4 regions of the Streptomyces sp. NPDC052701 genome follow, and region 1 is predicted to be linked to each of the others. Evidence: riboswitches for the same ligand, from Rfam matches in the RefSeq annotation. Region 1 holds a riboswitch; each other region holds the start of a gene.

Region 1 (3,201 bases):
GCGCCTCCACGGAGTACATCCAGGTGATCTTGTGGCGCAGCTGGATCAGCATCGACGTCAGCGCGGGGCTGCCGCAGGCCTGGGCGAGGGTCTCGTGGAACCAGCCGCCCAGGGAGCGCAGATCCTCGCCGCCGCCGCGGGCGCGCTCCTGTCCCAGCCTCACCAGGCCGCGCAGGACCTTCAGATGGGCCTCGGTGCGCCGCCGGGCGGCGCGGGCGGCGCCCAGCGGCTCCAGGAGCACGCGCATCTCCAGCAGGTCGGCGGCCTCCTGCGCGGTGGGTTCCGCCACGCACGCGCCCGCGTGCCGCCGGGTCACCACGAAGCCCTCGGCCTCCAGGGTGCGCAGGGCCTCCCGGACGGGGACGCGCGAGACGCCGTAGCGGCGTGCGAGCAGTTCCTCGGTGAGCCGGCTGCCGCGTTCGTGGATACCCGCGACGATGTCGTCCCGGATCGCGGTGCACACCGAGTGCGCCGGAATACGCATGACCGACCTCCGCCTTTATCCACGTGAAACGCCGACGATGGACGCGTGTTCCGTGACTCTATTGCAATGAGCCGGAATTTCCGACGGCGGACCGGAAACCATGGATATTTTTTGGACAGCCGGGCGCCCGAAACGGCGCCCCGAACGGCGAAAGCCCCGGCTCGGGGGCCGGGGCCGGGCGGAACCGGGCCGCCTGTCGCCGGGCGGCGACGCCGTGCGCGCCGGGGCGCGTCAGATGTTCACGCCGTGCGAGCGCAGGTAGGCGACGGGGTCGATGTCGGAGCCGTACTCGGGGCTCGTGCGGGCCTCGAAGTGCAGGTGCGGCCCGGTGACGTTGCCGGTCGCGCCGGACAGGCCGATCCGCTGGCCCGGGGTGACCTTCTGGCCGACCGAGACGCCGACCGACGACAGGTGCCCGTACTGGGTGTAGGTGCCGTCGTTCATCCTGATCACGACCTGGTTGCCGTACGCCCCGCCCCAGCCGGCCTCGACCACGGTGCCCGTGCCGACCGCCTGGACGGGCGTACCGCTCGCGGCGTGGAAGTCGACGCCGGTGTGGCTGCCGGAGGACCACACGGCGCCCCCGGCCTTGTAGCCGGTGGAGACGTAGGAGCCGGCGATGGGCGACACGAAGGCGTTGAGGCGCTCGCGCTCGGCCTCGCGGGCGGCGCGCTCCCTGTCCTCGCGGGCCTTCTCGGCCGCCGCGGCGGCCTTCTTGCGCGCGGCCTCCTCGGCGGCCCTGCGCTCGGCGGCGGCCTCCTCGGCGGCCTGCTTCTGGGCGGCGGCCTGGGCGTCGATCTGGTCGGCCACGGAGTCGCCGATGGTGACCACGGGGGTGAGGGCGGTCTGCTCGACGGCGGGCTCGACGACGGGCTCGGCGGCGGCGAACGCCGGGGCCGCGACGGTGCCGACGACGCCGGTGGTGGCGAGGGCGGCGACGCCCGCCGCGCGGGCGGTGCCGCGCGGCATCCGGCGGGGACGACGGTGCTTCCCGGTGGCGCGGGTGAACGCCATGAAGTGTGCTGGTCCTTTCCTTCCTTCTCGCCTACCGGGTTAGCTGACGGGTTCGGAGCAGGAAGGTCTCCTACGGACCCCCTCGCGGCTCGCGCGGGCGTCCGATTCACCCCAGGGACGTGGTGCGGTGGGTCCCCGGCTCCCCTGGCTCGCGCCGTACGGGGACTCGGCGATGGCTGTCCGCTGCCGCGGGCGCGGCGCACTGCCTGACGAACAGCCCGGACGAAGCTAAACGGGACGACTTTCAATCCTCAAACGGAACACGCCTTTTGTAGCGCATCCCACAGGGCAGACAGACAACCTCCGCCCCAATTCGGGCATAAGGGAGCCCTGGTGACCCATGGGTCACCAGGGCTCCCGCGCGTGTGCCCCTACTCGGCGGAAACCACGGTGACTTCACCGATGCCGAGGGCCCGGACAGGCTCCTCGATCCGGCTCGCGTCACCGACGAGGACGGTCACCAGGCGGTCCACCGGGAAGGCGTTCACGACCGCCGCGGTGGCCTCCACGGTGCCGGTCGCGGCCAGCTGCCGGTACAGCGTGGCCTGGTAGTCGTCGGGCAGGTGCTGCTCGACCTGGTCGGCCAGCGTGCTCGCGACGGCCGCGGCGGTCTCGTACTTCAGCGGTGCCACGCCCACCAGGTTCTGCACGGCGACGTCGCGCTCGGCGTCGGTGAGCCCCTCCGCGGCGAGCGTGCGCAGCACCGTCCACAGGTCGTGCAGGGCGGGCCCGGTGTTCGGGGTGTCGACGGAGCCGCTGATGGCGAGCATCGCGGCGCCCGTGCCCTCCGGCGTGGACCGGAGCACCTGCGCGAACGACCGCACGCCGTAGGTGTAGCCCTTCTCCTCGCGCAGGACGCGGTCCAGGCGGGAGGTGAGGGTGCCGCCGAGGCAGTACGTGCCGAGCACCTGCGCGGGCCACACCCGGTCGTGCCGGTCCGGGCCGGTCCGGCCGATGAGCAGCTGCGTCTGGACGGCGCCGGGGCGGTCCACGATCACGACCCGGCCGGTGTCGTCGGCGGTCACCGGCGGCACGGGCCGCGGCTCGGCCGCGGAGCCGGTCCAGGCGCCGAGGGTGTCGCCGAGCAGCGCGTCGAGGTCGATGCCCGTGAGGTCGCCGACGACCACGGCGGTCGCGGTGGCGGGGCGGACGTGCTTCTCGTAGAAGGCGCGCACGGCCGCCGGGTCGATCTCGGCGACCGTCTCCTCGGTGCCCTGGCGGGGCCGGGACATCCGCGAGTGGGCCGGGAACAGCTGCCGGGAGAGCTCCTTGGCGGCGCGGCGGGCGGGGTTGGCCAGCTCGTGCGGGATCTCGTCGAGGCGGTTGCGCACCAGCCGTTCGATCTCGCCGTCCGCGAAGGCCGGCGCCCTGAGGGCGTCGGCGACCAGGCCGAGCGCCTTGGCGAGGCGGGAGACCGGAACCTCCAGGCTCAGCCGGACGCCCGGGTGGTCGGCGTGCGCGTCGAGGGTGGCGCCGCAGCGCTCCAGCTCGGCGGCGAACTCCTCGGCGGAGTGCTTGTCGGTGCCCTCGGAGAAGGCCCGCGCCATGATCGTGGCGACGCCGTCGAAACCGGTCGGCTCGGCGTCCAGGGGCGCGTCCAGCAGCACCTCCACGGCGACGACCTGCTGGCCGGGGCGGTGGCAGCGCAGGACCGTGAGCCCGTTGTCGAGCGCGCCGCGCTCGGGGGCGGGGAACGCCCACGG
Region 2 (3,201 bases), on a different contig from region 1:
GTAGAGGGCGTAGGCCTGGGCGAGGGTCTTCTCGAAGCCGTCGGAGGCCTGGGCGGCGAAGTCCTCCTCGTCGATCAGCTCGTTCTTCAGGTTGCTGATCTTGGCGCTGAACGACTTCGGCGGGAACCGCTTGGGATCGAGGTCCAGGTCGCGGCAGACCAGGGCCATCAGGCGCTTGGAGTCGGCGGCGTCGTAGATCGAGAACGACGAGGTGAAGCCGAGCCTCCTGGACTCGCGGCGCAGGATGCGCACGCACGCGCTGTGGAAGGTCATCACCCACATCGCGTTCGCGCGCGGGCCGACGAGCTGCTCGACGCGCTCCTTCATCTCGCCGGCGGCCTTGTTGGTGAAGGTGATCGCGAGGATCTGGCCCGGGTGGACGCCCCGCTCCGCCAGCAGGTGGGCGATGCGGTGGGTGAGCACACGGGTCTTGCCGGAGCCGGCGCCGGCCACGATGAGCAGCGGGGAGCCGGAGTGCACCACGGCGGCGCGCTGGTTGTCGTTCAGCCCCTGCAGGAGCGCGGCGGGGTCCACCACCGGGCGCGCGGCGCCGTCGCGGTAGTAGGGGTCCCGGTCCGGCGGCACGTCGAACTTCCCGCCGAACAGATCGTCCGGAATCGGCTCCGGTACGTGATCGTCGTCGGGCGGCGGGGGTTCCTCCGCGTGGCCGTGCGGGGCCTGGAGGTCCGCCAGGAAGCTGTCGTCAAAGAGGCTGCTCATCGCTCTCCGAGTCTAGGGCGCTCCACCGACAGCCGCTGCCGCCCCGGGAACATCGCCGGCTCCGGGCCGCCGACGGCCCCGGAAGCCCGCACTCCCCCGGGCCCGCACTCCCGACGGTTCCTCACCCTGCATCACCGCCCTGTCACGGTGAGCGACCTCCCGAGGAAGGTCACGAAAATGTATCGGGCATATCACCCATCAACCTTCACAAGGACGACACGAGTTGGCTACCGTGCGGGCGGGCCGTACGACCCCCACCGGCGAACGACGCCGGGCCGCGCGGCCTCCGCCGAGTCCGGTGTGCCGTCGCGGCAGCCGGAGCCGGGGACCCAACCGAGACCTTGGGGTGAATCGGCCCGCCTTCCCCGCGGGAAACGGCCGTAGGGCAACCCTTCCGAAGCACGTCCGCCCGAACCCGACAGCTAACCCGGTAGGCGGAACGTGGAAGGAGTCGCCTCCCTTGGCGTCGCAGCACCGCAAGCCGCGCCCGGCGGGTTCACGCGTGACCGGTATGCGCACCCCCGCCCTCGCCACCGCCGCCCTCACCTCCGTGGCCCTGCTCTCCCAGACGGCCGACGCCGCTCCCTCGGCCGACGACAGGCCGAGCCTGGAGGAAATCGAGAAGAAGGTCGACGACCTCTACCGGCAGGCCGAGTCGGCGACCGAGAAGTACAACGCGGTCAAGGAGAGGACCGCGAAGCAGCGCAAGCGCGTCGACACCCTCCTGGACGACGTGGCCGAGCGCACCCAGAAGCTCAACGAGGCGCGGGGGGAGCTGAGTTCCTTCGCCGCCGCCCAGTACCGGACCGGCGCCGCCGCCCCGGACACCGCGACGTTCCTGCTGGCGGACTCGCCGCAGGACTACTTCGACCGGACCCAGCTGATGGACCGGCTCACCGGCCGTCAGAAGGAGGCGGTCGACGACTACGTCACGCAGCAGTCCGAGACGATGAGGAAGCGCCAGGAGGCAACCCGGAGCCTCGAGACGCTCACCGAGTCGCAGGGCGACCTGAGGACGGCCAAGGCCACCGTCCAGCGGAAGCTCGCCGACGCGCGCGAGCTGCTGTCGCGGCTGACCGCCGAGGAGCGGGCGCGGCTGGCGGCGATCGAGGAGCGCGAGCAGGAGGAGGCCGCCCGCAAGGCCGCCGAACTCGCCCGCCGGCAGGCGGAGCAGCGGGCCCGGGAGGACGCCCGGCAGCAGGAGGACGGCACCTCCGGCACCTCCGACACGTCCCCGGCCCCGGCGCCGGCCCCGGTTTCCCCCTCGGCCGGCTCCTCGTACGCCACCAAGGCCGGGAAGGCCGTCGCGTTCGCCCGCGCCCAGATCGGCAAGCCGTACGTGTGGGGCGCCACCGGCCCCGGCTCCTACGACTGCTCGGGCCTCACCCAGGCCGCCTGGAAGGCCGCGGGCGTCGACCTCCCGCGCACCACCTACGACCAGGTCGACGCCGGCACCACGGTGCCCCTCGCGCAGGCCCGGCCGGGCGACCTGGTCTTCTTCTACGACGGCGTCACCCACGTCGGGCTCTACGTCGGCAACGGGATGATGATCCACGCCCCGAAGCCCGGCACGTACGTCCGTGAGGAGTCGGTCTACTACGACGGCGAGTCGTCGATCCACAGCGTGGTGCGCCCCGCCTGAGCCCGCGGGGCGGCAGCGGCGACGGCGGGGCGACGAGGGTCCGGGCGCGGTCGGGCGTCACGCCCGCGGCGCCGGGAAGCTCAGGTCCACAGCACGGCGATGAAGACGTTCGCCGTGGTCAGCAGGCCGACCAGGCCGAACAGGCCCTTGTCGGCCTGCTCGTCGTCCCGCTTCACGTACACGAGCCCGAGGATCACGACCAGCAGCGCCAGTTTCACACCGATCTTGATGTTGTCGACGGGCTGGTCGTCGGCCTGGTTGAGGCCGACCAGGATCGCTCCGGTGACCAGCATCGTCAGCGCGCCGTGCAGCATCGCGGGGCTGAAACGGGCGGTGCCCCGGCCCATGGCCTTCATCTGGGTGAGGAAGCCGCCGAGGAGGGCGGCGATGCCGATGATGTGCAGGCCGACGAAGAGGTGGATGAGTACGTCCATGGGGCCGGAGCCTAATCACGGGCCCAGGGCCGTCCGACACCGGCCCGATGCCTCCCGGCACCCGCACATATGGGGCCATAGCACTCCACCGTCCCGGTATGCCCCGGATTCCCGCACATCGGTCATCGCACTGGGTGAAGGCGACGGCGGCGGGACGGGATCACGGTCGCACACGGTCACCTTCCGGTCTCCTCGGGGCAGTTCCGCGCAACCCGTCACCGGCCGGCGGGGGGAGGCCTAGCGTCCTTCGGCGGGTGCCCGGCTCCCCACCGCCGCCCGGGCCAGGGGCGGCAGCCGGACACCACCGCCGAGAAGGTGCGGCGGCGGCCCGCTCCCCCTGTGCGGGCCGCCGGGCGCGCGAGGCAGCCCGGCGACGGCCGTCCGTCCCGGCTGCCGTGCGCCGCA
Region 3 (3,201 bases), on a different contig from region 1:
CGTCTCCAGGATCTGCCCGGTGACCAGCCGTTCGAACGCCACGGCCTGCACCCGCACGGCCTCCGGCCCGAGGTCGGCGAGGATCTGCGAGGCGCGCGCGAAGAGGAAGTCGCCGGTGAGGACCGCGACGGAGTTGCCCCAGCGGGTGTTCGCGCTGGACACCCCGCGGCGCACCTCGGCCTCGTCCATCACGTCGTCGTGGTACAGCGTGGCGAGGTGGGTCAGCTCCACGACGACGGCCGACGGCACGATCCCGGGCGCGTGCCGGTCGCCGAACTGTGCGCAGAGCATCACGAGCAGCGGCCGGAACCGCTTGCCGCCGGCGCGCACCAGGTGCTGGGCGGCCTCGGTGATGAAGGGCACCTCGCTCTTGGTCGCCTCGAGCAACCCTTCCTCGACAGCCGTCAACCCGGCCTGGACATCGGCTTCCAGAGCCTGGTCCCGCACGCTCAGCCCGAACGGCCCGACGACGGTCACGAGGGGTCTCCTGTCTGCTGGTGTCTACTGGCGATTACGCGGTTTGTCGATACGTCGCTGCCCTCACTCAAGTCAGCGTATCCGGTCACGTTTCGATCACTGCCAGCGCCCACTCCCCCGGTCGTGACGTCGCCCGACCGGGAACGGCCCTCCCGGGCCGGGGGTGTCGGATCACACACGGAGCGTCCTCGGCCGGCCGGCGGGAACCGGCCGGTGGAGCGGCCCGCCGGAAAGCGGCGACCCGCGCCCCGGGTCACGCCATATAGCCCCTATTCCGGCATACAGTCCATTTCTCCACCGTGCCCGATTTGACATAGAAAGCAATTGGAATTCCCCTTGGCGGGAAATGCACTTCGAGCTCACGATCAGTGAAGTAAATCACTCACGGTCCCCGCGTCCCGTCGCGCCGGACACCGCCGTTCCGCCTTTCCGGAAGCGCGAGTTGGGCTTGGCGACCGCAAAGGATCAAGTGCCCCATAAACCCCATGACAAGATCGAAGGGGGTTTTATGTGACGTCGGCACTTGTTCCCGACATGTGCTCTCGCATACGTTCCGGGCCTGCCGGGCGGACGCCGAATCCTGCCGCCGCCCGAGCCACCCGATGACCACTTCACTCACGTACGGCAGGAGCGGGGGACCCAGGCAAGCCGCCGGACCGGGCATCGCACCGGAACGGCTCGGGGTGAAGCCGCGCTCACGCGGCCGGGCACCTCCCGCCCGAACCCGACAGCTCACCTCGCAGGCGTCGGAGAGGAACACCGCAATGCCCGGACGAGGCAACCACCGCCGCCCCAGGACCAACCCCCTCATCCGAGGTGTCGTCGCCGCCGGCACCGGCGGAGCCGCCCTCACGCTCCCCCTCCTGGGCGCGACCGCCGCGAACGCCGCCCAGCCGCCCCGGATCGCGCAGACCACCGTCCAGTCCGCCGCCCAGGCGGTCCAGACGCCCCGGCCCCTGACGTACACCGTGGTCAAGGGCGACACGCTCTACCGGATCGCAAAGACCCACGACGTGCGCGGCGGATGGCGCCAGCTGTACGAGGACAACCGCGCGGCCGTCGGCGACGACCCGGGGCTGATCCACCCGGGCCTCGAACTCCAGGTCAAGACGGCGAAGGCGAAGGCCGGCGACACCGCCGGCACCACTGACGCCGAGGGCACCGCCGACACCACCGACGCCGAGGGCGCCGCGGACGCCCAGGCGGGCACGGCGGCCGGGCCGGCGGCGAAGGCCGCCGGATCCGTCGCCGACGCCGTCCCGGTCGCCGCGAAGACCTACCCGGACAACCTCGACGGCTGGATCCGCGAAGCGCTGGACATCATGGCGCAGCACGGGATCCCGGGGACCTACGAGGGCATCCACCGCAACATCATGCGCGAGTCCTCCGGCAACCCGCTGGCCGTCAACAACTGGGACTCCAACGCCGCCGCCGGCACCCCGTCCAAGGGCCTGCTCCAGGTCATCGACCCGACCTTCCAGGCCTACCACGTGCCCGGCACCTCGTGGGACCCGTTCGACCCGGTCGCCAACATCACCGCGGCCTGCAACTACGCGGCCCAGCGGTACGGCTCGATCGACAACGTCAACGGCCCGTACTAGGCCGCGGCCCGGGCGAGGCGGGTGCGGGCGGGCGCCCGCTCGCACCCGCCCGTACCCGACCGGGTCAAGAAGCGCCGAAGAGCCGCTCGAGGACGACGGCGATGCCGTCGTCCTCGTTCGACAGGGTGACCTCGTCGGCGACGGCCTTGAGTTCGGGGTGGGCGTTGGCCATGGCGACGCCACGGGCGGCCCAGTCGAACATGGGGATGTCGTTGGGCATGTCGCCGAAGGCGATGGTCCGCTCCGGGCCCAGCCCCAGGCGCTCGGCGGCCAGCGCCAGACCGGTCGCCTTGGTGATGCCGCACGGCTGGAGCTCGACGGTGCCGGGCCCGGACATGGTGACCGTAGCGAGGGAACCGACCACCGAGCGCGCGGTCGCCGCCAGTTCGTCGTCGCTCAGGCGCGGATGGCGCATCAGCACCTTGCTGATCGGCGCGCACCACAGGTCCTCGCGGCGCGCGACCCGCAGGGCGGGCAGCGTCGGGTGCGGCATCAGGTAGCCAGGCTCGATGAGCGTGAGCCCGTCGACCCCGTCCTGGTCGACCGCGGCGTACACCTCCCCCACCTCGGCCTCGACCTTCTCCAGCGCGGTCTCGGCCAGCTCCCGGTCCAGGGTGACGGACCACAGCAGCCGGTCCGCGCCGGCGTCGTACACCTGCGCGCCCTGCCCGCACACCGCGAGCCCTTCGCAGCCGAGGTCGTCCAGGAGCGGCCGTACCCTCGGCGCCGGACGTCCCGTCACCACCAGATGCCGGGCACCGGCCCGCGCCACCCGCGCGAGCGCGGCGAGGGACCGGTCGGAGAGGGTGTCGTCGCCGCGCAGCAGCGTTCCGTCCAGGTCGGTGGCGATGAGTGAGTACGGGGTGGGAGCGGCCATGATCAGAGAATACGGACAGCGCGCCCGTCCCATTCACCACGCGCGGGGCGCACACCGCTCCCCGGGGCGCGCGCCCGCGGGGCGGTTTCCGGCATCGCCGGGTACAGGCCGGTTGAAGGCCTCTGCACCACTTGGCGGCAACTTGCTCCGCTACCTACCGTCAGGGCGGTCCCGGGCGGTACCTTCCCTGTGTCCAGGGGGGACTTGATCGGGGGGTCGAGTTGAGCGGTGGACGCATTCGCGTGC
Region 4 (3,201 bases), on a different contig from region 1:
GGCGCGCAGCGCCACGCGCGTGTGCCCCTCGGGCGACAGGTGCAGCCGGTCGGTGTCCCAGGCCCGGCGGTCCTGGATGCTCCTGAGGGACCACAGGTCGAGCACCGGGCAGCCGTACCGGTCGGCGATGGCCCGCACGTGCCCGTTGTACGTGGCGATCTTGCCGCGCAGGTGCTTGAGCACGGGCACGCCACGGGTGTCGAATCCGGTGGTCACCATGACGGTGCCGGCCGTCGCGGCGAGCGCGGCCACCGCCCGTTCGAAGCGCTCGGCCACCTCGTCCGGGTCGGTGCCCGGGCGGAGGATGTCGTTGCCCCCCGCGCAGAACGAGACCAGGTCCGGGGCGAGTTCGACGGCTCTGGGAACCTGCTCCTGAACGATCTGGTCGAGCAGCCTGCCGCGCACGGCGAGGTTCGTGTACCGGAAGTCGCCTTCGGGCCTGCGGTCCGCGAGCAGCACCGCGAACCGGTCGGCCCAGCCGACGAACGCCCCGTCGGGGCCGGGGTCGCCGACGCCCTCGGTGAAGCTGTCCCCCACCGCCACGTACGACCCGATCACTGATCTGCTGTCACTCTTCGAATCGTCTGCCACAGCAGCACATGATTCACCGTGGAATGTGACCTACGCGACCGTAGGCAGGGATTGACGCGCGGTGAGATAAGCCACGCCCAAAGTCTTCCCCAAGCCGGGAATACGGCGGCCCGGCGGCGCCGGTGCGGCGACCGCGCCCGGACGTCACGGACACGGGGGCGGCTCCGCACGGTCCGGCGGGCGAAGTGCCCCCGCGCGTAAGGCTCGGGGCCGTGGCGCGGGAGCCGGCTCCGTGGCCGGGCCGCCGTTTCCCGCCGGCGCCCCGGTGCGCCGAAGGCCGGGCCCCGGGATCGGGGTCCGGCCTTCGGCGGCGTGCCGGGCGGGTGGCCGCGGGGGTCAGCCGAGGGAGACGCCGTGCGAGCGGAGGTAGGCGACCGGGTCCACGTCCGAGCCGTAGTCGGGCGTGGTGCGGATCTCGAAGTGCAGGTGCGGTCCGGTCGAGTTGCCGGTCGAGCCGGAGAGGCCGACCTGCTGTCCGGCGGTGACGGTCTGGCCGGCCGAGACGGACAGCGAGGACAGGTGGGCGTACTGCGCGTAGTAGCCGTCGTCGAGCTTGATGACGACCTGGTTGCCGTACGCGCCGGCCCAGCCCGCGGAGACGACCGTGCCCGCGGCGACGGCCTTCAGGGGGGTGCCGGTCGGGACGGAGAAGTCGACGCCGGTGTGGTAGCCGCTGGACCACATGCTGCCGGCCACCTTGTAGCCGGTGCCGACGCCGCCGGACACCGGCGCGGTGTAGCCGCCGGCCGCGTCGGCGGTCCCGGCGCTCCGGCTCACGGCCGCGGCCTGCGCGGCGGCGGACGGCGCGGCGGACGGCTTCTGCGCCTTCTGGGACGACGGCTTCGCGGACGGCTTCTGCGCCGGCTTCCCGGACGAAGGCTTCGCCGCGGCCGAGGAGTTGGCGGAGGAGGACGGCTCGGCCGTACCCGCCGCCGCCTTCTCGCCGATCGACAGCTTCAGGCCGGGGTGGATCAGCGACGGGTCGTCGCCGACGGCCTCGCGGTTGTCCGCGTAGAGCTTCTTCCAGCCGCCGTCGACGTCCTGCTCGTCGGCGATCTTTGCCAGGTAGTCACCGGCCTTCACGATGTACGTGCGCACGTCCGCGTCGTTCTTCCCGGCGGTCTTCTCCCCGGTCACCGGAACGGACTGGACGGCCTTCTCCGGCGCCGACTGCGGGGTGGCGGCGTGGGCGTCGACGGCCCCCAGCAGCGGGAGGGCGAGTACGGCGCCACCGGTTCCGGCGACGGCGATGGACCGGGTGAAGCTCTGGGTCTTCGAACGGCGGTGCTTACCCTTTGCGGGCATGACGAATTCCTCTCCGGCGCCTGCGAGGTGAGCTGTCGGGTGCGAGCTGGAGATGCCCGGCCGCGCCGAGGCGCGGCTTAACCCCAAGCCGTTCCGGGAACCGGAACAGGCGTCGTACCTGTGGGTCCCCCGCTCCTGCCGTACACGGGTCAGTGGGTGCGGGCTCCGGGCGGCGGCAGGATTAGGCGTCCGTCCGGATCGGTGGCGAACGTAAGCGAACAGGACGCGCAGGGACAAGTTTGCGATTGCCCGCGCCTGCGTTTCCGGTGATTTCCGCGGACATTCCACGGTGACCCTGCGTGGATTCCGGATCATTCACCGTCCGCAAATCCCCAAGAAAAACACCTTGATTACGTGAGCATGACGGCAACGCATCGTCACGAATATGAGCCTGCTCACGCACTCGGCCCCATCTCCCCTATTTCCGGGGCACGTTATATCGAAGTTCTCTATTCGGACAGATCGGCCACTTGCCGCGAACCGCTGCGGGAACGCCCGGTCACCGGCGCCGCAGCCGCACCACGGCGGCGTCGAGGTCCCCGCGCAGCCCGGTCCGCAGACCGTGGTGCACCAGGACCGCACCCCGGTGGATTTCTCCCGTTTCGCGGCATTCGTACGACGCCGTCGGGTCGAGGCCGCGCAGCCTGAGCGCCGCGGCGGGCTCCCCGTGGCGCTGCGCCTGGAGCCAGGCGAGGACGACGGTCTCGTCGCCGAGGACGTACTGCACAGCGCTCAGCCCACCCGTCGGGGGGCGCAGCCGGTACAGGTCGCCGCGCTGCACCACGGGCCGGATCTCCTTGTAGAGCTCCACCCACTCGCGCGCCTCGGCGAGCTCTTCCTCGGTCCACCGGGTCAGGTCGCCGCCGAGGCCGAGCACCCCGGCCATGGCGCTGACGAACCGGAACCGCAGGGAGCTGGACCGGTGGTTGAGCATCGCGTTCGGGCTGTCGGTGACCCAGGCCGCCATGACCCGCGCCGGGTGGATCTGGCTGAAGCCGTGCTGGATGGCGAGCCGGTCGAGCGGGTCGGTGTTGTCCGAGGTCCACACCTGGTCCGTACGGCTCAGCACGCCGAGGTCGATCCGGCCGCCGCCGCCCGAGCAGGATTCGAAGGCGACGCCCGGGTGGGCCGCCCGCAACCGGTCCAGCAGGGCGTACAGGGCGCGGACGTGGTCCACCCACAGCCGCTGCGGATAGGGGTCGCCGGGCCAGCCGGCGTCGGTGAAGCAGCGGTTGAAGTCCCACTTGACGTAGTCGACCGGGACGCCGGACAGCAGCCCGTCGAGCCGCTCCCACAGGTACTCCC

The links. A riboswitch is a leader RNA that binds a small molecule or an ion and turns the genes downstream of it on or off. The one in region 1 is predicted to bind cyclic di-AMP.
Region 2: linked by a shared signal. The riboswitch ahead of AB0L29_RS19670 (NlpC/P60 family protein) and the one ahead of AB0L29_RS21800 (M23 family metallopeptidase) in region 1 are both predicted to bind cyclic di-AMP.
Region 3: linked by a shared signal. The riboswitch ahead of AB0L29_RS17875 (LysM peptidoglycan-binding domain-containing protein) and the one ahead of AB0L29_RS21800 (M23 family metallopeptidase) in region 1 are both predicted to bind cyclic di-AMP.
Region 4: linked by a shared signal. The riboswitch ahead of AB0L29_RS14225 (LysM peptidoglycan-binding domain-containing M23 family metallopeptidase) and the one ahead of AB0L29_RS21800 (M23 family metallopeptidase) in region 1 are both predicted to bind cyclic di-AMP.

What each region holds. Positions count from the first base shown of each region.
Region 1 is NZ_JBFATO010000019.1:25,016-28,216, forward strand. It holds gene AB0L29_RS21795 (GntR family transcriptional regulator) at 1-484, opposite strand, end outside; gene AB0L29_RS21800 (M23 family metallopeptidase) at 716-1,498, opposite strand; cyclic di-AMP (ydaO/yuaA leader) riboswitch at 1,513-1,680, opposite strand; gene AB0L29_RS21805 (pitrilysin family protein) at 1,870-3,201, opposite strand, start outside.
Region 2 is NZ_JBFATO010000016.1:39,784-42,984, reverse strand. It holds gene pcrA (DNA helicase PcrA) at 1-720, opposite strand, end outside; cyclic di-AMP (ydaO/yuaA leader) riboswitch at 998-1,173, shown strand; gene AB0L29_RS19670 (NlpC/P60 family protein) at 1,232-2,362, shown strand; gene AB0L29_RS19665 (hypothetical protein) at 2,443-2,796, opposite strand.
Region 3 is NZ_JBFATO010000014.1:40,129-43,329, reverse strand. It holds gene AB0L29_RS17880 (polyprenyl synthetase family protein) at 1-477, opposite strand, end outside; cyclic di-AMP (ydaO/yuaA leader) riboswitch at 1,080-1,236, shown strand; gene AB0L29_RS17875 (LysM peptidoglycan-binding domain-containing protein) at 1,242-2,078, shown strand; gene AB0L29_RS17870 (HAD family hydrolase) at 2,143-2,955, opposite strand; gene AB0L29_RS17865 (GNAT family N-acetyltransferase) at 3,198-3,201, shown strand, end outside.
Region 4 is NZ_JBFATO010000010.1:46,893-50,093, forward strand. It holds gene AB0L29_RS14220 (SGNH/GDSL hydrolase family protein) at 1-558, opposite strand, end outside; gene AB0L29_RS14225 (LysM peptidoglycan-binding domain-containing M23 family metallopeptidase) at 928-1,896, opposite strand; cyclic di-AMP (ydaO/yuaA leader) riboswitch at 1,901-2,061, opposite strand; gene AB0L29_RS14230 (alpha-galactosidase) at 2,396-3,201, opposite strand, start outside.